4 regions of the Lysinibacillus sp. BNK-21 genome follow, and region 3 is predicted to be linked to each of the others. Evidence: riboswitches for the same ligand, from Rfam matches in the RefSeq annotation. Region 3 holds a riboswitch; each other region holds the start of a gene.
The links. A riboswitch is a leader RNA that binds a small molecule or an ion and turns the genes downstream of it on or off. The one in region 3 is predicted to bind thiamine pyrophosphate.
Positions count from the first base shown of each region.

Region 1: linked by a shared signal. The riboswitch ahead of thiT (energy-coupled thiamine transporter ThiT) and the one ahead of thiC (phosphomethylpyrimidine synthase ThiC) in region 3 are both predicted to bind thiamine pyrophosphate.
Region 2: linked by a shared signal. The riboswitch ahead of ACMGGO_RS10375 (ABC transporter substrate-binding protein) and the one ahead of thiC (phosphomethylpyrimidine synthase ThiC) in region 3 are both predicted to bind thiamine pyrophosphate.
Region 4: linked by a shared signal. The riboswitch ahead of thiM (hydroxyethylthiazole kinase) and the one ahead of thiC (phosphomethylpyrimidine synthase ThiC) in region 3 are both predicted to bind thiamine pyrophosphate.

Region 1 is NZ_JBLQTS010000001.1:476,075-484,194, forward strand. It holds gene ACMGGO_RS02335 (AAA family ATPase) at 1-2,330, shown strand, start outside; gene ACMGGO_RS02340 (hypothetical protein) at 2,368-2,490, opposite strand; gene ACMGGO_RS02345 (DUF4870 domain-containing protein) at 2,546-2,869, opposite strand; TPP riboswitch at 2,995-3,102, shown strand; gene thiT (energy-coupled thiamine transporter ThiT) at 3,236-3,796, shown strand; gene map (type I methionyl aminopeptidase) at 3,959-4,714, shown strand; gene ACMGGO_RS02360 (hypothetical protein) at 4,744-5,457, opposite strand; gene ACMGGO_RS02365 (polyphosphate kinase 2 family protein) at 5,657-6,481, shown strand; gene ACMGGO_RS02370 (GNAT family N-acetyltransferase) at 6,642-7,229, shown strand; gene ACMGGO_RS02375 (beta-class carbonic anhydrase) at 7,302-7,865, opposite strand; gene ACMGGO_RS02380 (hypothetical protein) at 8,046-8,120, opposite strand, start outside.
Region 2 is NZ_JBLQTS010000001.1:2,032,421-2,040,540, forward strand. It holds gene plsY (glycerol-3-phosphate 1-O-acyltransferase PlsY) at 1-317, opposite strand, end outside; gene parE (DNA topoisomerase IV subunit B) at 879-2,855, shown strand; gene parC (DNA topoisomerase IV subunit A) at 2,852-5,290, shown strand; TPP riboswitch at 5,399-5,509, shown strand; gene ACMGGO_RS10375 (ABC transporter substrate-binding protein) at 5,663-6,658, shown strand; gene ACMGGO_RS10380 (thiamine-binding protein) at 6,660-6,950, shown strand; gene ACMGGO_RS10385 (ABC transporter permease) at 6,950-7,723, shown strand; gene ACMGGO_RS10390 (ABC transporter ATP-binding protein) at 7,698-8,120, shown strand, end outside.
Region 3 is NZ_JBLQTS010000001.1:4,299,995-4,308,114, reverse strand. It holds gene ACMGGO_RS21620 (S-layer protein) at 518-2,167, opposite strand; gene ACMGGO_RS21615 (methyl-accepting chemotaxis protein) at 2,422-4,521, shown strand; gene ACMGGO_RS21610 (AEC family transporter) at 4,632-5,561, shown strand; TPP riboswitch at 5,622-5,736, shown strand; gene thiC (phosphomethylpyrimidine synthase ThiC) at 5,877-7,655, shown strand; gene ACMGGO_RS21600 (catalase) at 7,779-8,120, opposite strand, start outside.
Region 4 is NZ_JBLQTS010000001.1:1,031,076-1,039,195, forward strand. It holds gene thiD (bifunctional hydroxymethylpyrimidine kinase/phosphomethylpyrimidine kinase) at 1-542, opposite strand, end outside; gene thiM (hydroxyethylthiazole kinase) at 530-1,297, opposite strand; TPP riboswitch at 1,381-1,478, opposite strand; gene mbcS (acyl-CoA synthetase MbcS) at 1,669-3,252, shown strand; gene sppA (signal peptide peptidase SppA) at 3,438-4,451, shown strand; gene ACMGGO_RS05205 (RDD family protein) at 4,464-5,090, shown strand; gene tpx (thiol peroxidase) at 5,215-5,718, shown strand; gene ACMGGO_RS05215 (class I SAM-dependent methyltransferase) at 5,808-6,737, shown strand; gene ACMGGO_RS05220 (universal stress protein) at 6,799-7,248, opposite strand; gene ald (alanine dehydrogenase) at 7,670-8,120, shown strand, end outside.

The sequences.
Region 1 (8,120 bases), 3.8 Mb from region 3:
GCTACTATAAGAAATGTGGAGAAGATGAACAGTCATACTATGAAGAAGCGTATAGCCTTCATCAAAAAGAGCAGGAATATTATCGCTTAGCAAAAACGCTAAATGAGCAATTTGATGAACAAGCTAATCGACAGCAACGGCTACAAATGCTTTTACAACAGCAGGATTTATACCAAGCAAAGGAGAAGGAGATTGCTTTAGCAGAACAAGCAGAGCGACTGGTGCTCCTCGAACAACAATGCAAGGATTTACGTGCTGAACTGAATGTTAAAGAGATAGCATTTCAACAAGCAAAGGTTAAGCAACAGCAGTCACAAGAAAAGTTGCAAGAAGCGCAAGAAAAATATGAGATAGAGCAGGCTAAAGAATCTGAACGACAGCAAATCTTACAGCAGGAAATGCAGATGCTAGCGCTTTTACCGAAATTTGAAGCCTATGAAAACAATATACAGCAGCTGCAAATAGCGGAGCAATATGCTGAAAATGCAAAACGAGCAGTAAATGATAACGTCAAACTTTTGGAAAATGAACAAGAGCAATTACAGCATTTTTCTCAATCATTAGAAGGCTATGAAAAACAGGTTGAACCCTATGAAAGCTATTTAGAACAATTACCGAAACTACGGGAACAGGTTGCTTTAATCAAGCAAGCGGATAAATATAAACATGCCGTAGATTTAGCTAAGCAGGATGTAGTTGCTTCAGAAAGTCTCTATCAAGAAAGTAAAGAGGCACTTCAACTTTTGCAGCAACGATGGCTGACGAGTCAAGCTAGTATTTTAGCAGAACAACTGAAGGAAGGAGAACCCTGTCCTGTTTGTGGTAGTATGACACATCAGAAAGCACACAATGAGCAAGTGGAAGTTATTGAGCTTGCTCAAGTGGAAGCATTAAGAGCGAAGGCATCATCAGACGAGCGTAAGTATTTAGAGAAAGAGGCATTTTTAGCATCAGCGCAGCAACTTCTTCAAGATACATGGCGACAACTCGAGGCTCAGCATATTAAACCAGAAGACCAACCACAGATCACCGCTACTTTACATGAAGTGGAACAAGAGCTTGCTGCATTAAAAATTATTCAACATCAATTAGCTGATGTGCGATTAAAAATAAAGCATCAGCATGACCGAATAGAGCAGCTACGAAATAAGCATATGAAGCTAGAGCAATATTTAGCAGAGCAGATAAAAGAATGGACAAAATTACAAGCGGTAGTAGACGAACAACTTAAGCAGATGCCCGCTAATTTACCAACTTTACAGCAATTAAAGCAACAACTTAATGAAGTTAGTAAACAGAAAGAAGAGCTTCAAAAAAGTTGGCAAGTGAGTCAAGAAAATTTGCATGCAGCAAAGGAAGCAGCTAGCAATGCAACACTAACTGTAGAAATTGCCAAACAGTCCTTTGAGGAATTACAGCTTAAAATGAATGAAAAGCTTCAGCAATTTTCAGCAGATATGCAAGAAATAGGTTTCGAAAGCTATGAGGCTTATGCAACTGCTAAACGGAGTGCCATACAATTGGATGCACTTCGAAAAGCATGTAGCGACTATGCTTTACAAGTACACACGTTGCAAATTCAGATTACCGAAGGGGCTACATACCTTCAAGGAAAAGAGAAGCAAGATTTAGAGGCGATGGAAGCAAGAGTAGAACAGCATCGAGTTTCCTATGAGGAAGCATTTAAACGTTTACAACAGATCAATGGCTTTATACAAGCATGCCAAGGCTTTAGTAAAAAGGTGGAAGAAATAGCGAAAGAGCTTCATTTACTTGAACAAGAAGCAGGGCGAGTAAAGGAGCTCTATGGATTATTAAATGGACAAAACTCGAAAAAGCTATCCTTTGAGCGTTATATACAAATTAACTACTTAGATCAAATTACAGAAGCTGCCAATATACGTCTGTATCATTTATCAAACGGTCAATTTGAGCTTAGACGTTCAGATAGATTAGAAAAGCATGCGAAGCAAAGTGGCCTTGGTCTTGATGTTTATGATGCTTATACAGATCAATTACGAGATGTCAAAACTTTATCAGGTGGCGAAAAATTTAATGCTTCGTTGAGCCTTGCATTGGGGATGGCAGATGTGATTCAAAGCTACCAAGGTAATATTCATATTGAAACGATGTTTATTGATGAGGGCTTTGGCTCGCTTGATGAGGAATCACTAAATAAAGCAATCGATACATTAATTGATTTGCAGGATTCTGGTCGTATGATTGGCGTTATTTCGCATGTACCTGAATTGAAATCTGCGATGCCAGCAGTTTTACATGTGGAAAAAACATTAAATGGCCATAGTCAAACCCATTTTGAAGTGAAATAAAACGAAGGCGTATTTCTAAAAGGAATACGCCTTCGTTTTATTTTTTTCGAGTTGTGGTTGTAGGCGTTGTGCCCTTTTTTGCAGCCATTACTTTTTTTACGATAGGAATAACAATAGGTGCTAACTTAACGGCAGTTTTTACAACGTTTGATACTTTCATCCCAAAACAGCTCCTTTTACAATTACTACTACCTGTTTCACTTAAAAATAAAACATTAACGGATAACACGAACAGCCTGAATTATATTCCAAATCACAATACCGAGTGAGACGAGAGCATAGATGGCGAATGAAGCAAACCAAATAATCATCACTGTCTTGTTACTGGAGGTTGGATCTAAACTAAATGTAGAAAAAACAAAGACAATAAAGAATAGAATGCCAAAAACAAAGGGTATTAAATGAGAGACAAGTGCACGAATCGAATGGCTTTTTACATCACTGTCTTTTGTCACGAAATATACAATTAATGGAACGATAAAAGGGGCGAAGAAAATACTAAGATAACTAAAGGCAGCTAAAATTTTTTGATTCTCCATAGTTGTACCTCCTTTTTAAATATTTACGCATGAAAAACAGCAAAGTTTCAAAAAAATGATGTATGGAAGGTTGTAATCCTTCAATCCATTGCGTACAATGAGAGTGTTCAAATAAATTCAGATGTAACGACCACAAGGGGAGCTGATGATGTCAGCTGAGACTGGGCACGTAATGCCTTGACTCTTCGAACCTGTAAGTTAACGCTTGCGTAGGGATGTGGATAGAAACCGACACTTGTACGATGTGAGGCTCTGTCCTGACATCGTTTTTTCGTCCTTAAAGGAAAAAGGTGTCAGAAAGAGACATATCAGCGCTTTTCTATTCCTGCTCTTGTATCCTACATCGGAACAAAGGAGAGAATATGTATGGACAAAAAAAGACTATTAATGCTAGTGGAGATTGCGATTTTTGCAGCGATAGGTCTCGTACTGGATCAGGTTTCCTTTAAAGTATGGGCACAAGGCGGCTCAGTTAGTCTTGTTATGGTACCGATTATGTTAATAGCATTTCGCTGGGGCTTAGTAGCTGGTCTTACTACGGGACTACTTGTGGGTGTTATGCAAACAATGTTTGGTTCTTATATCGTGCACTGGCTACAAGGATTACTGGATTATGGCGTTGCTTTTACTGTTGTAGGATTAGCGGCGGTTGTACGTGGACCAGTGTTAGACGCTGCTAAACATATGAACAAAACAAAAATGGCACTTTATATAATCATAGGTACCGTTTTCGCAGGCTTCTTACGATACACAGCACATACAATTGCTGGTGCTGTATTTTTTGCCGAATATGCGGGTGACCAAAATGCATGGATTTATTCCATCATCTACAATGGTACATATATGCTACCAGCAACCATTTTAACGGCTATCGTTGGTGTTCTTTTATTCACAGCCGCTCCCCAATTAATGCAAAGAAAAGCTTAATGCTAGTCCCTTCACAGGAGTGGAGGGACTTTTTTGTCGTGAATAACTCTTTTAGCACTTTGCAAAGTAGGAAAGCATACAATATTTAAAGCGTTTATCGTTATACGCATAAAAAGTTATGTTATATTAAAGAATAGATATTAGATGAAAGGGACGTTATACATGATTGTAAAAACGCAAGAAGAGATTGAAGCTTTTAAAAAAATAGGACGCATTTGTGCTGAAATTCGCGAAGCAATGAAAGCTGCCACAAAACCAGGTGTTACAACACTTGAGCTTGATGAAATTGCTGGTCGCATGTTTGCAGAGGCTGGCGCTATTTCAGGACCAAAGGGAGAATATGATTTTCCAGGGTATACATGTATTAGCGTCAATGAAGAAGTAGCACATGGTATTCCAGGAAAGCGTGTTATTCAAGAGGGAGATATCGTAAATATTGATGTTTCAGGCTCTTTAAATGGCTATTTTGCTGACACAGGTATTTCATTTGTTGTGGGTGATGGCTATGAGGACAAAGAAAAGCTTTGCCGTGTTGCTAAAAGTGCCTTTGATCGAGCAATGACAAAGGTAAAGGCTGGATCTAAATTAAATCAAATTGGTAAAGCTGTTGAACGCGAGGCAAATGCTAATGGGTTAACTGTTATTATGAATTTAACAGGTCATGGCTTAGGTCAATCTTTACATGATGAACCAAACCATATTTTAAATTATTACGATGCATGGGATTCTACTATTATGAAAGAAGGTATGGTCCTTGCGGTTGAGCCATTTATCTCAGCAAATGCAGAGCATATCGTAGAAGCAGGTGATGGCTGGACATTCGTGACACCTGATAAATCACTTGTAGCTCAAATCGAACATTCAGTCATTGTAACAAAAGATAAACCAATTATCTTAACGTCATTAGACGAAGAATAGGATGTAATGAAAAAATCCTGCTAACCAATTTATTTTTGGTAGGCAGGATTTTTTTTAATAAATAAAATGCCAACAAAGAGAACACCGCATAAAAATAAAGCAGCTGTAGTGACAAGTAGCTCATCAAAACCATTATGTATGGCGATTCCAATATAAGCCCAAATAAAAACACTTGGATACATAACATCAAAGTGATGGAAACGGATATGTAGCGCAATGGCTCCTCCTAAAGTAAGTAAAATCACTGCCCAAAGAGGCGTACTAAGACCAAAGCCGTTCCAACCATAAGCCGTTAACGTAAAGCTTGTATTTGTGATAAAAATAAATGTCATCCATGCTAAATAAATAGAGAAAGGAATACGACCAAACAAGGATTTGTCCTGAAGTGGGTACGTATTATACAACATAAACAAGTACAAGACTAAGAGTAATGTAATGCCAAGAGAAACAATAAATAACTCATGGTGCCAGACATATATCGTCAATGCTTGTAATATATTTATGCAACTAAAAAGCGCAGACTGTTTCAAAGTTGTCTTTTTCATGTTCATAACTAACCAATAACCGAGTAAAAAATAAATGATAATCCAAATTACATGACTTACACTAACTGGTGCAAATACAACAGAAAAACGATTAGCGATTTCTAGCGAAGATTGACCGTTGATGTTCACGAAAAAGGATGAAAAGGTTAGGATGATTGAGACAAGATAAGAGATTGTCATCAAGATAAACCGAGGCATGTTTTCCTCTCCCTTCGTGTTAGATTGTATAGGGAAAAGACAAATAAGTATAGTACTGTCACTTTTTTTATTATAACGGAAATTTCCAACAATGTATCGTGTTGTTTTACTATTAATACCTACAATTTACCATGTCTGATAGGCATCCATATATTTCTTTAGTACAATAAGAATAGCCAAATAAAAGGAGTGAAGTTTCATGACACAAAATTTGAAAAATCTAGATCTAACTGTTGAACTAGACAAAAAGATGTATAAAAAGAAATTAAAAGTACTCCAATATGAAATGTTGAACGCACAACAATTTTTATTAAAAAACAAGATTGGCTTGATCTTGGTATTTGAAGGAATGGATGCAGCTGGTAAAGGTGGCGCTATTAAACGATTAATCGAACGTGTCGATCCCCGTGGTTATGTTGTACATCCTATTTCTGCTCCTCAAGCTCATGAATTACGCTACAATTATTTACAACGATTTTGGAGAAAATTGCCTCAACATGGGCAAATCGCTATTTTTGATCGCTCGTGGTATGGCCGTGTACTAGTAGAACGCATCGAAGGATTCGCAACAAAGGATGAATGGTCTCGTGCTTATGAAGAAATTAATAATTTCGAGAAGATTTTAACTGCTGGAGATTACATAATTATTAAGTTCTGGCTTCATGTTTCAGATGAGGAGCAATTAAAACGCTTCAAAGAACGTGAACAAAACCCTTATAAATCTTGGAAGTTAACAGCCGAGGATTGGCGCAATCGAGATAAAACACCTCAGTATATTGAAGCAGCAAATGCGATGTTTGAAAAGACAGATAAAAAAGATGCACCATGGGTCTTAGTCGCTGGAGATGACAAAAAGTATGCACGTGTTCAGGTGCTACAGGAAACTATTGCACACATTGAACGAGAGGCTCAAAGACGTGGTCTTCATTTAACAAATGTGTTAGACAATACTCAACTAGAGGATGCTGATTCCTCCAGCTTAGAAATAGTAAACGAGAAAAAGAAAGAACAAAAAACTAAATAATTGAATTGTGCTGCTATGACAATAAGACATAAGCTGTTTTGGTTGTAGCAGCCTGTTTTTTTACATACAATGAAATATAAATAGGGTTTGCAATTATGGCTTGTAGCCAATGAAACAAAGAGAAACGTATTGATTTTTATTGGAAGGCTAGTGTGGAGAAATGGTGCTTAAAATTTGGAATCTATTAAGAAAAAAGGGTGGGAATGTGGTAACAATAAAGGGGGAAAAATGCTACATCCGCACATTCCAAGAAAAAGATGCACGAAGTTTAACGGGTCTCGTAAGCCGTAATAAATACTTTTGGTCTATATACGAGCCACTGCAAAGACCTGAATACTATACAGTCGATGCTCAATACAAAAAAATTCAAGAAAGTCTCTATTTAATGGAGTCTAAGCGTGAATTTACTTTTGGTATTTTTGAGCATAGTACAAATAATCTAATAGGGCATATTGCACTTTATGCTGTCAAACGCTTACCGTACTCGAGTGCATTTGTTGGCTATGCGATGGATGAGATTTATGTTGGAAAGGGCATTGTCACAGAAGCTGTGAATATGGTGGTCCGATTTGCATTTGAACAAATTGGTCTACATCGTGTAGAGGCCTACGTATCGACACAAAATAATGCCTCCATGCGTGTATTAGAGAAGGCTGGATTTCAGCAGGAGGGTCTGCTAAGAAAGCTACTGTATATCAATGGTCATTGGGTAGATCACTATATGTATGCACGTTTAGAGGATGAATAGAAAAATAAGTGCCTATCTTCCACATAGAGAGGATAGGCACTTGCTCTTTTATTAATGTATGAAGAAATAATTTTATTGTTTATTTCCATCTTCAATTAAATCTAGATGACCTGTATTTGGATCAATTATTAAACCATGAACAGGTACGTCTTTTACCATTAATGGATGATTACGAATTGTATCGACACTTTTCTTAACACTTGTTGCTACATCACCGAAACCTCGTAAAAACTCTTTCAAATCAAAACCAGAATATTCCAACATTTTGATTGTTTCTGGATCGATGCCTCGTTGTACCATTTCGCTAAGCATGGCGTCAGGATCAACCGCACTCATACCACAGTCATAATGTCCAACAACATACACTTCATCAGCTTGTAGGCCGTAGACAGCAACTAATAAACTACGCATAACTGCACCGAAAGGATGGCTCACTAACGCACCAGCACTTTTCACTATTTTTACATCGCCATTACGCAAATTCATCGCTTTTGGTAAAAGCTCTACAAGACGAGTATCCATACAAGATAAAACAACAATACGTTTATCAGGATATTTCGTAGTGATGAATGGCTCATATTTTTTTTCTTGTACAAACTCTTTGTTAAATTCTAGAATATCTTGTAACATTGTCATGAATATTGCTCCCTTCCTTACAAAAAATATTGTAGAGCAAAATTTTCAATATGCAAACAATAAAGACTTTATTCAGATAATTTTTACAATAAAGGAGCAGTTTCATACGATTTAGTAGATGAAATAACATGTAAGCTATAAAAAAACAGCTACCTATAAATAGTAGCTGTTTTTTACACATTAAAATTTTTCGTTTGGCTTTGGATCTACAGTTACTGAAGACTTGCTATCTAAACCAACTTGTAGGTAGTGGAT
Region 2 (8,120 bases), 2.3 Mb from region 3:
TTCCCACCACGGAAGTTGGCAAAGATCGGGAACATATGACCGATAACAGCGACAAGACCCAGTAATAAAGAGTGGAGTGTAGTATCAGAGAAAACAGGAAGTGTCACGAGTAAGACAGCGGCAGTTCCTTTTAAGACATCCATCACCGTAACAATAATACCAGCCTTTTTCCCTAATGTTCTAAAAGTATTGGTCGCACCAAGATTACCGCTCCCGTGTTCACGAATATCGGTATTATAAAAAATTTTGCCTATCCATAATCCAGAAGGTATAGAGCCGATTAGATAAGCACATAAAATAATAAGTCCATTGATCATAGTTGGACTCCTTTCATTCATAGTCCATCACTTGGTACTAATAGTTTGTAACAAGTATTTTACACTTTTTCTTGCTAATCTACAATGTTATGAAGGAGATTTCATCCGAAGTCTTGAATCAATACAAAAGAGAATCTATTAGTGAGGACTAGGCTTTTAGACATAAATTTGTAGGAAGCACTAAAACCTTTATAAAAATATAGGCAAAATGGCAATTTTGTCAATCGCTCATTCCTTTGGTAGAATAGAAGTCTAACTTTATCCTGTTTAATCGCAAGGCACGAGTTAGTGTGCTTTTATTTGCAAGCATCACAACTTTATTTTGCAACTAAGTAGGCTTCAATGCGTCAAATGATGATGGAAGCTAGAAGCAGTCTGTCTTGCTCAAATACCAATTTTAAGCAACTGTTGAAGATGTTTACTATTAATAAAAAAGATCAAAACTGTGAGCAAATTTTAAAATTTTATTGGACCTGTCGCTAGCTATTGACAGGAAATGCTATTATTATTAGGATGAGAACATAAATAGAACATGCGTTTGTTTTTTGGAGGGGAATTTTTTTGACGAATAAACAGTCACCTAGCGTCTATAATGATGACGCTATACAAGTATTAGAAGGATTAGAAGCGGTACGCAAACGACCTGGCATGTATATCGGTTCTACGGATGGCCGTGGACTTCATCACCTTGTGTATGAAATCGTAGATAATGCGGTGGATGAAGCACTGGCTGGCTTTGGATCTCATATTATTGTCACAATTCATAAAGATCAAAGTATGAGTGTGCGCGACTTTGGACGTGGGATGCCAACCGGTATGCATAAAATGGGCAAACCGACACCAGAAATTATTTTTACAGTGCTACACGCTGGTGGTAAATTTGGTCAAGGTGGCTATAAAACAAGTGGAGGTTTACATGGTGTTGGTTCTTCCGTTGTGAATGCGCTCTCAACATTTTTAGAGGTGACAATCCATCGCGATGGTAAAAAGTATCGTCAACGCTTTGAGCATGGTGGACAGCCTGTCACAACACTTGAAAATATTGGGCAGACCAAGCAGACAGGAACGCTTGTTCATTTCCTACCAGATGAAACGATCTTCTCTGTCACAAAATTCAATTATGATACGTTAGCAGAACGATTACGTGAATCAGCCTTTTTATTAAAGGGCTTAAAAATTGAATTAATTGATGAGCGCGAGGAAGGCAAGAGCGATGTGTTCTTTTATGAGAATGGCATCGAGGCTTTCGTTGCGTATTTGAATGAGGAAAAAGATGTCCTTCATCCAGTAAAATATGTAGAAGGCGTACAGGATGAAATCGAAGTAGAGTTCGCTTTCCAGTATAACGATGGTTATTCAGAAACGATTTTATCATTCGTTAATAATGTCCGTACACGTGATGGTGGTACACATGAAACGGGTGCAAAGGCAGCATTGACACGTGTCTTTAATGAATATGCAAGAAAAATTGGCCTGTTAAAGGACAAGGATAAAAACCTTGAGGGGACAGATATTCGTGAGGGCTTAGCAGCGATCGTGTCTGTTCGTATCCCAGAGCATTTACTGCAATTTGAAGGACAAACAAAGGGCAAGCTTGGGACAAGTGAGGCTCGTTCTGCAGTAGATAGTGTAGTGTCTGAGCAAATTTTGTATGTGCTAGAGGAAAATGCAGAGTTATCAGCTTCTCTTGTTCGTAAAGCGATTCGAGCGCAGCAAGTGCGTGAAGCAGCTCGTAAAGCGCGTGAGGATGCACGAAATGGCAAGAAAAACAAAAAGGGTAGTACGATTTTATCTGGAAAATTAACACCAGCTCAGTCACGTAATGCGGCAAAAAATGAGCTGTATTTAGTCGAGGGTGATTCTGCGGGTGGCTCTGCTAAACAAGGTCGTGACCGTACATTCCAAGCGATTCTGCCATTGCGCGGGAAGGTAATCAATACAGAGAAAGCCAAGCTACAGGATATTATGAAAAACGAAGAAATTTCAACGATTATCCATGCGATTGGGGCAGGTGTTGGTACGGATTTTGCGGTGGAGGATTCTGCCTACAATAAAGTAGTCATCATGACCGATGCGGATACGGATGGGGCACATATTCAAGTCTTGCTATTAACATTCTTCTATCGTTATATGCGTCCGCTCATTGAGTCTGGGAAGGTCTATATCGCACTACCGCCGCTTTATAAAGTCTCTAGAGGTACAGGGAAAAAAGAAGTCATTGAATATGCTTGGACAGAAAGTGATTTACAAAAGGCCATCAAGAAGGTTGGAAAGGGTTACATATTACAGCGTTATAAAGGTCTTGGTGAGATGAATGCAGACCAACTGTGGGACACAACGATGAACCCTGAAACACGGACATTGATTCGTGTCACAATCGAGGATGGTGCACGAGCGGAGAGACGTGTCACGACGTTAATGGGTGATAAGGTGGAACCACGTCGTAAATGGATCGAAGCCAATGTAGACTTCGGTATGGAGGATGATTCTAACATTTTAGAGAATGAATTCATCCAACAAGAGGAGGACCAAGCATGAGTAGTACAGAAAAGTTTCAAGATTTACCGTTAGAAGAAGTAATGGGTGACCGTTTTGGTCGCTATAGTAAATATATTATTCAAGACCGCGCGTTGCCTGATGCACGTGACGGTCTTAAACCAGTACAGCGCCGTATTTTATATGCGATGTTTACGGAAGGCAACACACATGATAAGCCGTTCCGTAAATCCGCAAAAACAGTGGGTAATGTAATTGGTAACTATCATCCGCACGGCGATAGCTCTGTGTATGAAGCGATGGTACGGATGAGTCAGGACTGGAAGGCACGTCATATGCTTATTGAGATGCACGGGAACAATGGCTCGGTAGATGGCGATCCTCCAGCTGCAATGCGTTATACAGAGGCGAGACTATCAGCTATTGCCGCTGAAATGCTACGAGATATTGGCAAGAAAACGGTCGAATTTGTGCCAAACTTTGATGATCAGGATATGGAGCCAACTGTATTACCAGCACGTTTTCCTAACCTTTTAGTCAATGGCTCTACAGGAATTTCCGCTGGTTATGCGACAGATATTCCGCCACATGCCTTAGATGAAGTACTGGATGCTGTGTTGATGCGCTTAGACAAGCCTAATGTTACTGTAGATGAATTGATGACGGTGATTAAAGGACCTGATTTCCCAACGGGTGGAATCATTCAAGGTGTTGATGGCATTAAAAAGGCGTATGAAACAGGTCGTGGTAAAATCATCGTCCGTGCACAAGCAGTTGTTGAACCAATTAAGGGTGGTAAAGAGCAAATTGTTATCACTGAGTTACCATATGATGTAAATAAAGCGAATCTTGTGAAAAAAATTGATGAGCAACGTGTAGATAAACGACTAGAAGGCATTGCAGAAATTCGTGATGAATCAGACCGTACAGGCTTACGTGTCGTAATTGAGCTGAAAAAGGATGTACCAGGACAAGGAATTTTACAGTACTTGTTTAAAACAACTGATTTACAGGTAGCTTATAATTTTAATATGATTGCCATTCATAACCGTCGTCCAACGATGATGACATTGCCATTATTGCTAGATGCGTATATTGCCCATCAAAAAGAAGTGGTAACAAACCGTTCCATTTATGATTTACAAAAGGCAAAGGATCGTTCTCATATTGTAGATGGATTAATTAAAGCTCTTTCCATTTTAGATGAAGTCATTGCGACGATCCGTTCTTCTAATGATAAGAAGGATGCGAAGCTTAATTTACAAGCAAAGTTTGATTTTACAGAGGTACAAGCAGAGGCCATTGTAAGCCTGCAATTATATCGTTTAACGAATACGGATATTACAGAGCTACGTCAGGAACAGGACGAGTTAAATAAGCTAATTGCGAAGCTAGAGGGGATTCTACAAAGTGAAGCAAAGCTAGTGCGTGTTATTAAACAAGAGTTACTAGATATTAAGAAACGCTTTACAGAACCTCGTCGCTCGAAGATTGAGCAAGAAATTGAAGAAATCAAAATTACATTGGATGTCCTTGTGCCAAGTGAAGAGGTTGTCGTAACAGTAACGAAGGATGGTTATATTAAACGTACATCCACACGTTCTCATGCCGCTTCAAACGGGCAAGATTTTGCCATGAAGGATTCAGATTATTTATTGTATGAAGCAAATTTAAATACTCAGCACCATCTACTGCTTTTCACAAATCGAGGCAATTATATTTATCAGCCTGTTCATGAGCTGCCTGATATACGCTGGAAGGATCTCGGCCAGCATATTTCAAGTATTGTACCAACAGGGGAAGATGAATCGATTATTGCGGTTTATGGTTTCGAAACATTTGACCAGCCAAATACGTATGTCTTCACAGCCACAAAAGATGGCCAAATTAAGCGCTCACCACTCGCAGACTATGCGGTAACGCGTTATTCAAAGCCAATTAAAACGATGAATGTCAAGGCTGGTGATGCGATGATCTATGCATCATTTGTGACTGATGACGTGGAGCTGATGCTCACAACAGATACAGCCTATGCGATTCGTTTCCCAATGGAGGAACTACCTGTAACAGGTGTGAAAACAGGTGGTGTGAAAGGGATCACACTAAAAGATGGAGAAGCCTTAGTTGGCGTCAATGTATTACAGCCAGATGTTACCCACTATGTAGTGATTGTGACACAGCGTGGGGCCGTGAAGAAAATGAATGTCGCTGAAGTTGAAGTAGCAAGTCGTGCAAAACGTGGACTAAAAGTATTAACAGAGTTAAAAGCAAACCCTCACCGAATTGTGGCAGTTGTTCAAGCAACAGACGAGGAGCAGGTTGTGATTGAAACTGAAAAAGGTGTTCAAGAGATGATTGACGTACAAGCATTGTCTCGTGCGGATCGCCATTCCAATGGTTCATTTAAAGTGGATATTGCAACAGATGGAGCAATTTCTCATGTTGTAACAGCCAAAAAAGAACAGAAACCAAGCTAATAGCATGCCCAGCCTCTTAGGAGCGCTGGGCTTTAAGCTCTATTCAAAAATAGCACCTTGTCATTTAAGTGAAACTATGGGTATAATAATCATCGAAAAGTTCATAGCGAAAGAATGTAGGGGGGCTAGTAATTGCTAGCTGAGATTGTGTCCGGTAGACGCTGACCCTTTGAACCTGATTTGGCTCGTACCAGCGTAGGGAACATCTATTCAAAAAGCAAAGTTTTGAAGATTGATTGCAATACGTCTGGGAGGAATCCTAGGCGTTTTTTTATGTTTTCAAGCAACAGCTTGCCAACATTGTATACGCTTTCTTCTGGTGACAACATTCATTCATGAACACTTTCATATTACAAACTGGGAGGCTTTCGCATGAAAAAATGGTTTTTTATTTTATTGGCAGCACTATTGACATTAGTAGGCTGTAGTGACAAGGATGACAAGCAGGCTGCAGACAAGCTGAAAAAGGTGTCTGTGGTACTGGATTGGACGCCGAATACAAATCATACAGGACTATATGTTGCCAAAAAACTCGGTTATTTTGAGGAACAGGGTTTAGATGTTGATATTATTATGCCTGGTGAGGCGGGCGCAGATCAGCTTGTTGCTTCTGGAAAGGCGGATTTTGGCGTGAGCTATCAGGAAGGCATAACACAGGCACGAGTACAGGATGTGCCGCTGGTCTCCATCGCAGCAATTATACAGCATAATACATCTGGCTTTGCTTCTATTGCTTCGAAGGGCATTACATCGCCAAAGGATTTTGAAGGTAAAACCTATGGTGGTTGGGGCGCGCCATTAGAGCAAGCCGTTTTACAATCACTCATGCAAAAAGAAAAGGCAGATATTAATAAGCTAGATATCGTCAATGCAGGCGATTTAGATTTCTTCACAATGATGGAAAAAGATATTGATTTTGCTTGGATTTATTATGCATGGACAGGAATTGAAGCTGAGCTGCGTGGGGAAAAGATCAATATGCTATATCTTACAGATTATAGTGATCAATTAGATTATTATACGCCAGTTTTAGCTACAAATGAAAAAATGATACAGGACAATCCTGATGTTGTTAAAGCCTTTGTGGCAGCTGCATCGAAGGGCTATGAATACGCAATTGAAAACCCAAGTGAAGCGGCTGATATTTTAATCGAAGCAGCTCCTGATTTAGATAAAGCGTTGGTGCAAAAAAGTCAGGAATGGCTGGCCGATAAATACCAGGACGATGCCAAGCAATGGGGAGAGCAAAAGCTTTCGGTGTGGGAAAATTACGCGAAATGGATGTCTAGCAATCAAGTATTAGAGGGCGAATTTGATGCGAAAAAAGCCTTTACTAATGATTTCTTACCTAAAAAGGAGGCCAAATAAGATGGCAAATTCATTAATCAGTGTACAAATCATTCCGAAGACAGAGAAATATGAAGATGTTATACCATATGTCGATGCAGCAATTGCGGTGATCGATGCTTCTGGGGTGAAATATGAGGTACATCCATTGGAAACAACGATGGAGGGTGAGCTTTCAACATTGCTCCAAATCATTGAAAAAATGAATGAGAAGATGATCGAACTTGGTGCCATTAATGTCATTACACAAGTGAAAATTTTATATCAGCCAACGGGTATTACGATGGATACATTAACGGAGAAATATCAGTAATGAAACGTGCATTACAGAAGGGAAGGACGATAATTTTTATCGCCTTCCTCTTGTTCATATGGGAACTAATCGTGCGGTTTGCTGAAGTTCCTCATTGGTTAGTACCCGCACCAAGTAGTATTTTGTCGGAAGCCATCCAGTCGTATCAAACCTTTCTACCACATGCATTCGCTACGGTACAATTAGCTCTACTAGGATTGGCCATTGGCATCGCTTGTGGGCTAACGGTGGCAATAGTGTTGCATCGATTTACATTTATTCGAGAACTGTTTTATCCAATTCTTATTATGTCGCAGAATGTTCCTATTCTAGTCTTGGCACCGCTCCTTATTATTTGGTTTGGCTTTGGCTTATTACCGAAGCTTATCATTATCTGTCTTGTGTGCTTTTTACCGATTGTCATTGCAGCGATGGATGGATTTAGACAAACAGCTCCAGAATTAAAGCATTATTTTGCCATGGTTGGTGCTACAAGGGCACAAACCTTTTGGAAGCTGGAATGGCCTTATGCCTATCCTGCTATTTTTTCAGGCATTAAAATTGCGGCTACATATAGTGTGATGGGGGCTGTGATTGCGGAGTGGCTTGGTGCAAAAAAGGGTATTGGTGTTTACATGACCCTAGCCCAATCCTCCTTCCGTACGGATCGCGTATTTGTGGCAATTTTTGCGATTGTTCTCTTGAGCTTACTATTGTTTAGTGGTATTCGTTTAATTGAAAAATTCATGGTGAAGGGAAGAGGCTATCATGCTCAGCATTCAAAACATCGCTAAATCCTTCGATGCGCTCAAAGTCCTTGATCAACTTTCTTTTGACGTCAAGGATGGAGAGTTTGTGGCCATCGTTGGTCCTTCAGGCAGTGGTAAAAGTACACTTTTTCAATTAATTGGTGGTGTTTCGCCAATTGATCAAGGAGCCATTTTATTGAATGGAGAGGATATCCAACAAAAAAAAGGAACGATTGGCTATATGCCACAGCAGCCATGTCTATTACCCTGGCGTACAATAGTAGAAAATGTCACGCTTGTAGAGGAATTACAACATAAACCAAATGTTGAACGTGCCAAGGAATGGTTAGAAAAGGTTGGTCTTGCCTCTTTTATCCATGCCTACCCGAACGAACTGTCTGGAGGCATGCAGCAGCGTGTGTCCTTTATTCGAGCAATGGTC
Region 3 (8,120 bases):
AATCTTAACATAGTCTAGAATCTTTTTTGTATTTATTAGTTGAACTTGTGCTGTTTAAAATACCATATGCAAATGTGCTTAATATCTACCATGAAATAAGATTGAAGAGGTTTTTAGATGTATGGTATAGAAGATGTATATTTCTGAATGGTAGAATAATTTAAAATTGCCTATTGTTATAGAGATTTTTGTTATTTTGGAAAAATAATATAAGAAGTTAATAGATTAAAGATGCAGAGGTTGGTTATTTTACTTTAATGAAACTTTACGATCTACTTAATAATTCAGCCGCCGTTGAGGAGCAATATTGGCTGTTAAAAAAGATGCCTCAAGAGCATTTGGCAGTGGAACCGAGTGAGGAGGTGGAGGATTGGTATCGAAGGTGAAGCAAATGAATACAATGTTGCAAATGAATTCATTTAGTTAAAAAAGAATTATTAAATAGTGAAGGGCTCTACAATAGGTAGAGTCCTTCGTTATACTAAAAGAGATTTAGGTGTTGACAACATAGCAAAACCTAATTGCTAATAATTCCTACATTTTGTGCTTTTCTATAAGTTTCTATTGCTTGGTTTAAGGTGTTATACATGTCATTAATTTGATATTGGTACACATTAGGATCATTTAGTATATATTGTGCTTGTTGAACTACAGCCTCAAAGTTACTTCGATCAACAGCTTTTGTCCATCTTATTCCGTTAGTAACATCTACCCCAGTTCCGCTTGTAGAAACTGTTACATTTTGAAGTTCATAATACGCAGCAGTAACACTTGTTTGTAAATTAGCTTTATCCACATAATACCCATTATTTCCGTACTTATTAGCATTCTTATAAGTCCAAATAGCATTGTTTAAATTATTGATGGCATTGGCAATATCCGTTTGAGTGGCATAATAATTATTAACAACTGCTTGGGCAGATGAAACAGCAGATTCTATTGCGTTTCTTTCTGCTTGTGTAGTCCAAGGAGAATTATAAGGTACATTTGACCCGTCCCAAGAAACAGTAACATATTGAACAGAATTAATTAAAGACTGTAGTGAAGCTTTATCGCCATAACCATATTTTGTACCACTCTTCTGAGTAGCTTGGTAGACTGCTAGTGCATTTTTATACTGATTAATGGCATTTTTCACCTGTTCTTGTGAGGCATTTGAATTATTTGCTACAGCTCTCGCACTTGCTACAGCAGAATCAAACACTGTGCGGTCTGCTTGTGTTGTCCATTTGTCCGTATTTAAAATATCATAGCCGTTTACAGATACTTGTACATATGGTGGGGATGCGATTAATGTATTAAGTTCCTTTTTATCAATAACAGGTAGTGTCACGGAGACATTTTTATTGTCTACTTGTACATTGTTTACCAGATGTCCTGAATCTAAAGCTACTTTAGTACCGCCCTTTACAACGATTTGCTCAATTTTACCCTCACCATAAAGGTTGAAATTTTTCGCTACATCAATTGTAAGCTTTTCTATATTAGTCATTGCTTCAAAAGATTCCACTTTACCAACCACATCTACTTTGGCAAGAGTTTGGTCAGAAGATACATTGACTTTAGTACGTCCCAAATTGATGTTTGATGATTTCATATCGATTAAAGTAACATATAGCCAACTTACCTTTTTCGTGACAATTGGTTTTAGTGTAATTGTTTCATCTACTGCTACTTCATCGAGTGTAACGGCTTTTTTTACTCTGTTGGTAATGATAAGCTGACCATCCACACTAACGTTTTGAACTTTTACATAGTCCGCGTTAACAGTGAGGTCTCCAGAGATTTGTGCGTCACCTCCATCAAAATAGACAGATTTTTTGCTTGTACCTGCTTTGTTTAAAATTAATGAGGTAACGTCCGTAATTTGACCATTTTTCACTACAATTGTAGCTCGGGCATTGGTTAATGCTGTTTTATTTGAAGTATCAAATAGGGGCTTTAATGCCGATTGAATTCTAAATGTGCCGTTAGATGTTATTACAGTATCTTTTGTAATGTTTTTGATCGTTACGGATTCACCTATTACTTTTTTTGCTGCTGCTACATGTGTCTCATATGAATTTGATTGAATTTGAGATGATGCGGCATTCGCAGTAGACATTGGTAATACTAGTGTCGCTGTAATAGCCGTGGCCATTAATGTTGATAGCGCTTTATTTTTCATGTAAGTCACTCCAATCATTCTATTTAATAGTTAATATATCATATTCTTCTATAATTTAGAATTCGAAGAGGGTGTTTTACTATGAATCTCAATTCAAATAAGTCATTAGTCCTTTATATTGAAAAATAAATGTTTGGTGAAGTATCGGTATTTTTCTCTATAATTCTGTAAATTTTCTACTTTATTCGCTAAATATTTTATTGTGATACAATCATCCATCCATTATTATTAGTATAAAAGTGGGGGTGTTAGTTATGAAAAAATCAAGAGGAATTGCCTTAAAACTTTCTTCCCTTATAATAGGATTATTTCTCATTTTATTTTTATCCTATACTGTCATAACGGGAATTATTATAAAAAAGCAAAGTGTTGAAGACGCAGAGCATGGAACATTGCAAACTGCTGAATCCTCTGCAGCTATTATGAGTGAAAGATTTAAGAAAGCCAATACGACATTACAAACAACAAAGCGTATCATAGAAAGCATGGAGAAGAATAATACGTTGTCTACCAAGGGTGTCATAGACATAATGGAAAACAATTTAGCTAGCAATAATGACATTCTTGGAGTAGGAGCAATCTTTGAGCAAGATTCTATTATTTTAGAACCAACTGAGGCTGCTTTAGTAGATACTAAAAAACGTTTTATCCCTTATTTAAGTAAGAACGGAAATGATATCTCGACTGCTCTAATCGAAGGTATTGATGATAAGAGTATTTCTGAATGGTATTGGGTACCAAAAGAAGAGAGACGTGCAGTTTTGACAGAGCCCTATGATTATAATGTAAACGGACAATCTGTATTGATGACAACCATTTCGGTGCCATTAATCAATGCTTCCGGAACATTTTTCGGTGTATTGACTGCCGATGTATCAATAGATTTTTTAAATGATTTAACAAAATCGAATGCCCCAGAAGGCGGTTATGCGGCAATTATTACGAATAAAGGTGTGCTAACAGCTAACAGCTTTGGTGATGAGCTAGTTGGGCGCAATATGCAAGAGGATCCTACTTGGACAAGTATTAGTAAGACAATGGAAAATGGTGAACTAACAAGTATGTACGTTGACTCTAATCAACTGAAGGAAAAGGCCTATAATGTTTTTGCTCCAATGATTTTAGAGGGTATTGACGAAACATGGACTGTTCAAGTCGTGTTAGCTGAATCAAAGATTCTAGAAACATATAATCATGTATTTGTATTTACGATTATTGCTTCCATTATTATGGTGGTTTTGATGACAGCTGCAAGTGTGTTATTCATCTATAAACAATTAAAACCACTTAAATTTTTACGTGCATCGATTGAAACTGCAGCCGAAGGGGATTTAACACAAAAGGTAGAAGAGCGATATATTAAGCCTGATGAAATTGGTGCAGTTGCTGTGGCCTATAATAATATGTTAGATAAAACCAATAGTGCGATTCAAACTGTACTAAATTCCACGAGGTTATTGAACCAATCTTCTAATCAGGTAAATGAGGCATTTAATGAGGTAGTTGCTTCTAGTCAGGAGGTTTCCGTAGCTATCAACGAGATTGCACAAGGAGCTTCGAAGCAATCAGAGGATACAGAAGAAACAAATTATCGAATGATGGATTTATCAGATCAGATTGATGCTATTACGGCTCTTTCTAATGAAATGGATGAGCTATCTCATAAAACAGGTGTAACAACGGAAAAAGGATTGCATGAGGTTGAAAGTTTAAGAGAACGTAATATGGAGACCAATCAAATGAATGGGCGTATCCAGCAGCAAATGGAATCATTAGCTTCTAATATTGCCAATATTAATCAGATTATTGCTTCGATTCAAAGCATTACCGAGCAGACTAATCTGCTAGCTTTAAATGCAAGTATTGAGGCTGCACGTGCTGGTGAACATGGTAAAGGATTTGCTGTAGTTGCAGAGGAAGTTAGAAAGCTTGCAGAACAATCTAAGAATGAAACAGAAATTATTAAGAGTACAGTAGAAAGTATTCTTGAAAATTCTCAGCAGACGGTTGCTGTGATTGCATCTAATGCAGATTTAATGCAATCTCAAAATGAGTCCGTACAAAGCACGCAACTAGCATTTAAAGATAGCAGTGACTTGTCGGGTTCAATTGCAAATTCTATTAGTGAATTAATGAATAAACTATCTAGCATGTTAGAGCATAAAAATCAGGCAATCATGGCTATCCAAAGTATTTCGGCTATTTCTGAGCAAACAGCAGCCTCTGCGGAACAAGTAAGTGCTTCTGCAATGGATCAACAAGTAGAATTACAAAAAGTAGCAGAGTCTATTCAAAATATGAACGATATTTCAAACGAGCTACAAGAAGTTGTAAACCGATTTAAGCTTGCTTAAAAAGAAAGGCTGCCTTCAATATAGAGGCAGTCTTCTTTATGGTGAAAGCCGGAGAAATTGACCTAGAAGGAATTCAACACTACTATTAACACTGGAAGGGGGACATTGATATGATGTATCTCGGAATGATTTTCTTTCAAATTGTTGTACCTATTTTAGTGTTACTTTTAATAGGCGCTATACTACAAAAGAAATTTCGCTTTAATTTAAAAGCATTGTCTCAGCTTATTACATATTGCTTTATGCCAGCAGCTGTTTTTGTAAATTTATATGAAACACATGTGGAATTAACTGTACTGGGAGAGGTCGGATTATTTATTGTACTCTTTATCGGTAGTCAAATGATACTCAGTCACTTTATGGCAAAAGGGTTAGGTTTAGCTAGAACAGAGGCTGCTGTCTTTAAAAATAGTGTTGTGCTCATTAACTCGGGTAATTACGGTATTCCAGTGGCTCAAATGATATTTGCCACGCAACCTATTGGAGTAGCCATTCAGGTCATGCTCGTAATCTTTCAAAATATGACTACGTATACATATGGTTTATACAATTTAATTTCTTCTACAAAGTCAGGTATGACAATCATCAAGGATTTCTTTAAAATGCCTATTATTCATGCGCTGATTATAGGTGTCGCTATGAATTATTTTGATATCGGTATACCACAGTTTATCAAAATACCAGTAGAACATGTGGCAGATGGATTTATTGCTGTGGCTCTAATTACTTTAGGTGCGCAATTATCACAACTAGAGATGAAATCAATGTTTAATAAAACCGTCTTTATCAGCTGTTTTACGCGACTAATTATTGGACCATCTGTTGCATTGGCCATTATTTATATATTGGGATTAGATGGAGTCGTCGCACAATCACTCTTTATAGCTAGTGCCTTTCCAACATCCCGCAATAGTTCTAGTCTAGCATTGGAATATGATGTAGAATCAGCAACAGCCGCGCAAGCTGTTTTATTTTCAACCATTGTAAGCTGTATAACTGTAACCATTGTGATCTATTTTGCAGAAGTATTATTTACCTAGTAAGATAAAAAATAACTTCCATCTCTTAGTATTATCTGCTACACTAGCATCAAACTAAATAGTATTAACTAGGGGAGTCTGATGAGTCAGGCTGAGAGGGAAACGCTACGAAGTTTCTTGACCCTTTGGACCTGATCTGGCTCATACCAGCGTGGGAAAGTTAAGAAGCTATTGCAGAGTATGCAATCAATAGACCTTTACATTCGTGGCCGGATCCAAATAATTATTTTGGATTCGGCCTTTATTTTTTGGATTGTTGGGGTGAGCTAGAATCGGTCCTTATATCAAAATAAATTTAAGGGAGAGAAGTAGCTCATGTCAGCAATTAGTGAAAAGAATATTACCATTATTTCCGGCTTTGAAGGAAGCAAAAAAGTATATGTGGAAGGATCACGCCCAGATATTCTAGTACCTATGCGAGAAATTGCATTAAGTCCGACAACAGGCAGTTTTGGAAATGAAGAAAATGCTCCTATTCGAGTATATGATACAAGTGGGCCCTATACAGATCCAGCCTACCAAGTAGATATTACGAAAGGTTTACCTGCCTTACGAAATGCATGGATTCAAGAGCGAGGGGATGTAGAAGCATATGAGGGACGCTCCATTAAACCGGAAGATAATGGCTTTCGTCATGTTGATGACCCGCGTATTCAAGAAAATGTCTTCCCTGAGTTGGCGAGAAAGCCTTTGCGTGCTAAAAAAGGTAAAAATGTGACACAGCTTCACTATGCACGAAAGGGAATTATAACGCCTGAAATGGAGTTTGTAGCGATTCGTGAAAATATGGATCCTGAATTTGTACGTTCAGAAATTGCAGCTGGGCGTGCTATAATGCCTTCTAATATTAATCACCCTGAGGCAGAGCCAATGATTATTGGGCGTAATTTTCATGTAAAGATCAATGCGAATATCGGGAATTCTGCTGTATCTTCTTCCATTGCAGAAGAAGTTGAGAAAATGACCTGGGCAACTCGATGGGGCGCAGATAATATTATGGATTTATCGACTGGTAAACATATTCATACAACTAGAGAATGGATTATTCGAAATGCTGCAGTGCCAGTGGGAACAGTGCCAATTTATCAGGCTTTAGAAAAGGTAAATGGTGTAGCAGAGGATTTAACGTGGGAGGTTTATCGTGATACTCTCATAGAACAAGCCGAGCAGGGTGTAGATTACTTCACCATTCATGCAGGTGTCCTTTTACGCTATGTACCACTAACAGCAAATCGTGTGACAGGTATTGTATCTCGAGGTGGCTCTATAATGGCACAGTGGTGTTTATATCATCATCAAGAGAATTTCCTGTATACACACTTTGAGGAAATCTGTGAAATTATGAAAGCCTATGATGTTGCTTTTTCCTTAGGTGATGGTTTACGCCCAGGCTCAATTGCAGATGCCAATGATGAGGCACAATTTGCAGAGCTTGAAACACTAGGCGAGCTAACACAGATTGCTTGGCAGCATGATGTTCAGGTAATGGTTGAGGGACCAGGTCATGTACCAATGCATCTGATTAAAGAAAACATGGACAAGCAATTAGAGGTTTGTAAGGAAGCGCCCTTCTATACATTAGGACCACTCACAACAGATATTGCTCCAGGTTATGACCACATTACATCAGCCATTGGGGCAGCCATGATTGGCTGGTTTGGTACAGCGATGCTTTGTTATGTGACACCGAAAGAGCATCTTGGTTTACCGAATCGCGAGGACGTTCGTGTGGGCGTTATCACTTATAAAATTGCTGCACATGCTGCTGATTTAGCAAAAGGTCATCCAGGTGCACAACAACGAGACGATGCACTGTCTAAAGCGCGCTTTGAGTTCCGTTGGCGTGATCAATTCAATCTGTCACTAGATCCCGAGCGTGCAGTGGAATATCATGATGAGACACTGCCAGCAGAGGGAGCAAAAACAGCACACTTTTGTTCTATGTGTGGGCCTAAATTCTGTAGCATGAGAATTTCACAGGATATTCGTAATTATGCGAAAGATAAGGATTTGAATACGACTGAAGCGATCCATCAAGGTATGAAAGAAAAGGCTGAGGAGTTTAAAAAAGCAGGCAGTCAAATTTACCAATAATGAAAGAAAAGGCTTATGTCAAAAAAATAGACATAGGCCTTTTCTTAATAAAAAAACTCCATGTGAATAGTGGATTCACATGGAGTAAAAGTTGGATTTGGATATCAATAATAAAGTGGAATATTAAACGTTTGTTGGTTGTTTTACATATGGATTTGTAAGGTCCATACCTTCTAAGGAAAGACCCATCGCTTTAGCGACACCTTCACCATATGCTGGGTCAGCTAGATAGCAGTGAAGGATGTGACGGCGTTTGATGAACTCTTCAACAGAAGCCATATCGTTCGCGGTATTTTCAAATAAGCGTTGCTGCTCTTCCGAAGTCAATAGACGGAATAGTTTACCTGGTTGTTCAAAGTAATTATTATCGTCTTCACGGAAATCATGAATACCTGCATGACCATCAATACGTAATTCAGGCTCTTTATGGTCTAAATTATGCTCCCACTCACCATAGCTATTTGG
Region 4 (8,120 bases), 3.3 Mb from region 3:
TAAAGTGGATCTGCTAAATGACCACCTTTAATGATGACACATTGTACACCTAGCTGTAACAAGCTTTGAGCTACTTCTTTCATATCTTCAAAATGATGAATAGATCTCCCAGTAAGTGTCTCTGCCTCGGGTATATTGGGCGTAACAACCGTAGCAAGTGGTAATAAAGTTGAGCGTAAGGCATCGATAGCTTCTTGCTGTAATAGGCTTTCCCCACCTTTTGCAATCATCACCGGATCAACAATCAGTGGAATGTTTAGCTCCCTGATCTTGTGTGCAATTGCTTTGATAATTTCTGAGGAATAAAGCATTCCTGTTTTAATCGCAGCGATTGGAAAATCTTCTACTAAGGCCTCTAATTGTTTTTTTATAAAGGAAACGTCAATAGGGCAAACACCTGTTACACCCAAAGTATTTTGAGCAGTTAGAGCAGTAATAACAGAAGTACCGAACACTTCTAATTCCTGAAATGTTTTTAAATCAGCCTGTATACCCGCGCCTCCACCACTATCTGAGCCAGCGATTGTTGTTACAATATGCATGAAGCTGCACCATCCTTTGATAAGCGATGTATAGCATTGAGTAAGGCTATTTGAAAATCACCAATGTCTGCAGTAAATGCGGATGCCAGTACACCTGCTTTTTTATAGTAAGTAAGTGTTTCTGTTAATTGTTGGTAAGGATTATGGCTTACACTATAGGCTGCGCCACAAATTGCGCTAAGTAAACAACCTGTACCCGTTACTTCCGTCATTTGTGGATGACCACCAGCGATCCATTGGCTATGCTTGCCATCAGTTATAAAATCGCGTTCTCCTGTGACAATAACAATGCATTGATAGCGTTGAGCCAATGATGTGGCTTCTAATTCCATAGCGATAGTGCCATGACCACTATCGACACCCTTTTGTTGCCAATTTACACCAACTATTGCTGCTAGCTCGCCGAGATTACAGCGAATCACGGCAAAGTGTATGTTTTCAAGTAAGTATCTTACGGTTTCCTTACGATAAGTTGTGGCTCCAACTCCGACAGGATCTAAAATAACAGGAATACCAAGTTTATTGGCTTTTTCACCTGCTAAAAACATGGCACTTTTTGTGCGATCATTAAGTGTTCCAATATTAATTAATAATGCTTGAGCAATGGCCACCATCTCCTCTACCTCTTGGTAGTCATCGGCCATTACTGGTGAAGCACCTATCGCTAATAAACCATTTGCTTGAAAATTTGCCACTACATAATTGGTTATACAATGGATAAGTGGTTGCTGTTGACGAATTGTTTGAAAAATCATTGTAGTCCTCCTTTAGGGATGGACGTAAGCATGCAAAAAAGGCTCTTTTTGTGTAAAAATGCACGAAAAGAGCCTTTCATCTGAAAACGATGTTTATTGCTCCCTACGTCAGTATTAACTAACAGGTTCAAAGGGTCAGGTTTTACCTTCTCAACTCTTACGAGTCCCCCTGCAATCTTGCTTTTAGTTGACCAAAATGTACCATACTTTTCATTTGTATTCAATAGCAAGTTTTCCTATAGATAAAATGTGACCGATGCCATATAGGAGGGTATGATAGTTGTCATGACTTTACCGAAATTAAGCACAAACCATTGAAAATGCTGAAAAAAGAGTTTTATAATGTGTCATAACAAAAGGGGGCAATTGCCATGAAAAGACAAGATTTAGTTGCACCAGAATGGTATAACATAGTAGAGGAAATTGAAAAATATGCTCAGGATGCAGCCAAAAATGCTTTAATCATTTATGAAGAAAACCAAGACATCCAATGTATTACATATGCACATTTATTGGAAAAAGCAAATCAAGTAGCACATGTATTCACCAAGCAAGGTTTAAAGAAAGGTGATGTCATTTTAGTAATGGTACCACGTTCGGTTGAAGCATATATTGTGTATATTGCTGCATTGAAAGCGGGTTTAACTATTATTCCAAGTTCTGAGATGTTAAGAACAAAGGATATTGAGTATCGAATTCATCATGCAAATGCTAAAGCAGTTATTGCATTTGAACCCTATATTGAACAGTTCGATAAAGTGGGAAATTTACAAGACATACTGCAATTTGTTATAGGGAATGCACATGAACCTTGGCAGAACATACTTGAAAAAATGAATAATCAACCTACAACCTACATAAATCCTATCCCAACAAAAAGCACAGACAATGCATTTTTAGCCTATACAAGCGGAACAACAGGAAATCCAAAAGCAGCAGTGCATACGCATAGTTGGGGCTATGCTCATTTACGAACAACAGCACCATATTGGTTGGGTGTACAAGAAAATGATATTGTTTGGGCGACTGCAGCACCAGGGTGGCAAAAATGGATTTGGAGTCCATTTCTAGCTACTTTAGGCAGTGGTGCTACTGCATTTGTCTACAAAGGTAAATTTGAAGCAACTTCTTATTTAGCATTGCTTGAGAGATTCAAAATCAATGTACTATGCTGTACACCAACTGAATATCGTTTTATGGCAGCGCTTGAAAATTTACATGAATATGATTTAAGTGCAATTCGCCAAGCTGTATCAGCTGGTGAGCCATTAAATAGTGAGGTTATTAGAGTATTCTTGGAAACATTCAAATTACAAGTGCGAGATGGCTATGGACAAACGGAAAATACATTATTGGTAGGCACAATGGTAGGGATGGAAGCGAGAGTTGGCTCTATGGGAAAACCTACTCCTGGCAACACTGTTGAAATTATTAATGATTTGGGCAAACCTGTTACAATCGGAGAAGTTGGTGATATTGCTGTTCATCGCGAAACGCCAGCACTCTTTAAAAAATATTTAAATGATCCTGAACGTACAAATTTACAATTTCGTGGGGATTGGTATATTACAGGAGATCGTGCCTATAAAGATGAAGATGGCTACTTTTGGTTTGACGGACGAGGAGACGATGTTATTATATCCTCAGGCTATACAATTGGCCCTTTTGAAGTAGAGGATGCTTTAATGAAACATCCAACTGTAAAAGAGGCTGCTGTTATAGCGAGCCCTGATAAAGTAAGAGGAAATATTGTCAAAGCATTTATTGTTCTGCGCAATGGTGAAAAAGGTGATGGAGCGCTTATTCAAACACTCCAAAGTCATGTTAAATCATTGACTGCTCCTTATAAATATCCACGTGCTATTGAATTTGTAGAGGAACTACCAAAAACATCTTCTGGGAAAATTAGACGTGTCGAATTACGGCAACAAGAAATCAAACACCTCCAATTATAATATTTCCTAGGAAATAATGTCGAAAATCAAAGTTCATCAAAGGTATGGACTTTGATTTTTTTATTTTTTTTAGGTAAGGTAATATGAGGAAATACATAGCTTAAAGCTTTTTGTGTTTAATTATTGCAAAAAAATGAAACAAATTGGCAAGTCATACGTATTACGTGTTGAGGAGGCGGAAAGACATGAATGTAAAAAGGTGGGTTGCTTTAGTAGTGGCAGGTGTTCTTTTACTATTTTCGTTAGGAATTAATACCATTTTTGCGCTATTTAAAGCAGATTTCCTAGGTAATTTTGATAGCTTAATGGCAGGTAATAGCTTAGATGTATATGAAAATGTCATTGAAGGGGAGAATTTTGATAAGCGAATTGCTTATTTAAAGGTAGATGGAACAATTCAAGATATCGGCTCAAGTACATTGTGGCAACCAGTTGCCTATGATCATCAATTTTTCTTAGAACAATTGGATAATATTTTATATGATGAGTCCATACAGGGTGTTGTTTTAAGCGTTAATTCACCAGGTGGTGGTGTAAAGGAATCTGCAGATATCTATAAAAAGCTACTAAAAATAAAAGAAGAACGACAAATTCCAATTTATGTATCAATGGATTCTATGGCAGCTTCAGGTGGTTATTATATTTCTGCACCAGCAGATAAAATATTTGCCCATCGTGATACAATAACAGGCTCTATTGGTGTCATCATGCAATCAATTAACTATCAAGAGCTGGCTGAAAAAGTAGGAGTCAAATTTGAAACGTTTAAATCGGGAGAGCATAAAGATATGCTAAGTCCAATGCGTGAAGTGACAGCAGAGGAACGTGCAATGATGCAAGATATGATTAATGAAACGTACGAAGAATTTGTAGATATTGTAGAGCAGGGACGTAATATGTCTGAAGCAGAAGTAAAGAAGGTTGCAGATGGTCGTATTCTTGGCGGTACAAAAGCACTTGAAGCAGGGTTAATTGATGAAATTGGTGATGAAGAAGCGGCCATTGCAGCTCTTCGTGAGGATTATGGACTTGAAGATGCAGCTTTATTTGAGTATTCATACGATATGGGTGGCTGGCAATCATACGTAGGTATGAAAATTGGCTCCATGTTCGGTCCCTCTGCCGAAGAAAAAATGCTAATGAAAATCATGACGGACTATAGCGCTCCGAAAATGATGTATCTATATGGGGAATACTAAGGGGGGAGCACAATGACAAACAATGAAATTGTTATGCAAGGTTCACCCTCATTGGAAAATGGCTTCTATATAAACACTTCAGGAGAATCGGCACATGAAAAAAACTATGCATTAAAAACTGCTGGTTTTTGGGTACGATTTTGGGCATTTTTATTAGATGGATTCATCATTTCTGCTGTAGGTGGAATACTCGTCAATCCTATCTTCTATTTAATGGATTGGTCTTTATCTGATTCGGTTTGGTATGCGCCAATTTCTATTATTACAGCAATTTTCTACTATAGCTATTTTGTGCTGATGACCAAGTTCTTTGGGCAAACACTAGGGAAAATGGTGTTCGGATTACGTGTAATTTCATTAAAGCACGATCAGCTAACTTGGTCAGATGTGTTATTCCGTGATTGGATTGGTCGTATCATCAATAATATTTTTATGCCACTGTATATTTTGGTAGTGATTTTGCCAGAAAATCAAGGCTTACATGATTATTTTGCCGATACAACAGTGGTGCACGAAAAGATCTTTATTGAAAAGGCTTCAACACCGACTACTTTACCAAAACAAGAAGAACATATAGAAATTACTGTGCAAGAAGAAAAAATAGACTTAGCCAAGCTAGAGGAAAAAAATGAACAATAAACATAAGACTGTTTCAATTTAGGAGACAGTCTTATCTATTTCTATGTATGTAAGCTATCATAGTTGCAATTAATTCCCTTCATTTAGTAATATTATGTACATATGATGATTAGGAGGCGTTTAGATGGCACAAGTAACATTTAAAAATGGTCCAGTGACACTAGTAGGAAATGAAGTAAAGGTGGGCGATCAAGCTCCAGATTTTACGGTATTAGCGAATGACCTATCACCTGTAACATTAAATGATTCAGAAGGAAAAATTCGTTTATTTAGTGTTGTACCATCATTAGATACTGGTGTATGTGATGCGCAAACACGTCGATTCAATGAGGAAGCAGCGAACTTAGGTGATAATGTAGTCATTTATACAGTATCTGTGGATCTTCCATTCGCTCAAAAGCGTTGGTGTGGTGCAGCAGGTATAGATGCTGTCCAAACTGTATCAGATCACCGCGACCTTTCATTTGGTGAGGCATATGGCGTATACATTCAAGAATTACGTCTTCTGACACGTGCAGTATTCGTTGTGGATGCAAACAATAAAGTAACATATGTTGAATATGTACCTGAAGCTACAGATCATCCAAACTATGAAGCGGCCATTGCAGCTGTCAAAGCACTAGCATAATAAGCTGCTTTTAGGCTAAGATAATACTAGACAAAGGGGCTGTGACAAGTGTTTGTCACGGCTCTTTTCTGTGTGAAAGGAAGTTAGATATGGAAAATATCGAAAAGTTATTTGGTTTGCTAAATGAGCATGCCGAAAAAATTGAAAAAGAACACAATATAACGTTACTAGAAGGATTATTAGATGGGTTAGAGGCATGGCTTGATGGCGAAGTTGATTTTTCTCAAAAAGATGCAACAAAAGAGGATATTCGTAAAGCTATTCAAATTGCTATTTTAAAAGGGATGCGCAAAGGCTCACAGCCGAATCATCAAATGACTCCTGACACGTTAGGGCTATTAGTGGGCTACTTTGTGGAGCAGATTTTTGCAGAGCGTCTTGAAAATGAAAAGATCTCGATCATGGACCCAGCAGTAGGCACGGGCAATTTATTACTGACGGTTATGAATTTATTAGATGGAAAAGTGGAAGCAACAGGTGTAGAGGTGGATGAGCTACTTATTCGTCTTGCTGCGGCAACTGCTGACTTAACAGAACAACCTATTTCTTTATACCGTCAAGATGCCTTAGAAGATTTATTGGTCAATCCAGTGGATGCCGTTGTTTGTGATCTACCTGTAGGTTATTATCCAAATGAAGAAGTGGCGCTCGATTATGAATTATGTCCAGCGGAGGGGATGAGTTATGCCCATCATTTATTCATCGAGCAATCAATGAATTATACAAAGGATGGCGGCTATTTATTTTTCCTTGCACCATCTCATCTGTTTGAGTCAGAGCAGTCTAAGCAATTACACAAATACATTCAAAAACATGCGTGGATTCAAGCGATTATTCAATTACCTGACTCGATGTTTGCAAATAAATCATTAGAGAAGAGCATTGTGATTTTACAAAAACAATCGAAGGAATTGAAAGCACCTAAAGAAGTCCTATTAGCTAAAGTACCAAATATGCAGAATAAGCAGGCACTTGCGCTATTCTTTGAAAAAGTGAAGATGTGGAAAGAGGGCAAGTAATTGCTCTTGAGTGCAAGTAAAAAGGTATCCTATACAAGGATACCTTTTTATGTATTACAAATTAGTTTTCAGGCGTACGGATAACTAGTACGTCACATTTAGCTGAACGTACAATAGCCTCAGATACAGAACCGATTAGGAAGCGTTCTACTGCATTTAGACCAGTTGCACCACAAATGATTAAATCTGCGTCTACGATGTTAGAAAGCTCTTTTGTTATGATATTTTTTGGAGAGCCATACTCGATGATAAGATTAACATTCGTTAAACCTTCATCTTCAGCTTGCTTTTTGTAACCATTTAATAGTTCTTCAGAAAATGCTTGAGCACGCTCTGCAATGGAACGGTCATATGCTTCGATAGCAGCAAATGAACGAGTATCGATTACATTTACTAGATTTAACACTGCACCTTCGTTTCGTTTTGCAACATCAATTGATTTACGAAACGCGTATTCAGCTTCTTTTGAACCGTCTACTGCAACAACAATGCTTTTATAATGATTAGCCATTTGAAAAACCTCCCTGATTTGTATATGTTGATTATACCAAATGATTTTCTAAAGGAAATACTTTCCGCAAGAAAAATTATGAAAATGTGAAGGCATTTCATGTAGAAATGTTAATTAATTATAAATATCTAATTCCCACTATTTGCAGTGTGTAAACGTCTTTTGATTGGTTTCAACTACACATGAATCAGCTCCATTAACTGCTACCTATACTCCTTTTTAGTTTTTAAATATAGTAATTTATAATGATATACAACGTTTGAATATTTGTTATTTTGGAAATCTTATAAATTTTATCTGTATTTGCATTAGTTAAAGCTTTTTTTGCAATTGTTTGGTAATATGGAAGTGCAAGGGGTGCATCAAGTTTAGTTACATAAATGATGCTTATTTCTTACGTTATGGAAGGGGATAGGAAACAATGAAGATTGGTATTCCAAAGGAAATTAAAAACAATGAAAACCGTGTAGCAATGACACCAGCAGGAGTTGTCACTTTAACACATGCAGGGCATGAAGTGTACATTGAAACAGGAGCGGGGCTAGGTTCAAGCTTTACGGATGCTGATTACATTGCAGCAGGTGCTCATATTGTTCAAACAGCTAAAGAAGCTTGGTCCCAAGAAATGATTATGAAGGTAAAAGAACCTGTAGCTTCTGAGTATGATTACTTCTACGAGGGTCAAATTTTATTCACTTATTTACACTTAGCGCCAGAGGTTGAATTAACTCAGGCACTTTTAAATAAAAAAGTTGTAGGAATTGCCTACGAAACAGTACAATTAGCAAATGGTTCATTACCTTTGTTAACACCAATGAGTGAAGTCGCTGGTAAAATGGCTACACAAATTGGTGCACAGTTCTTAGAGAGAA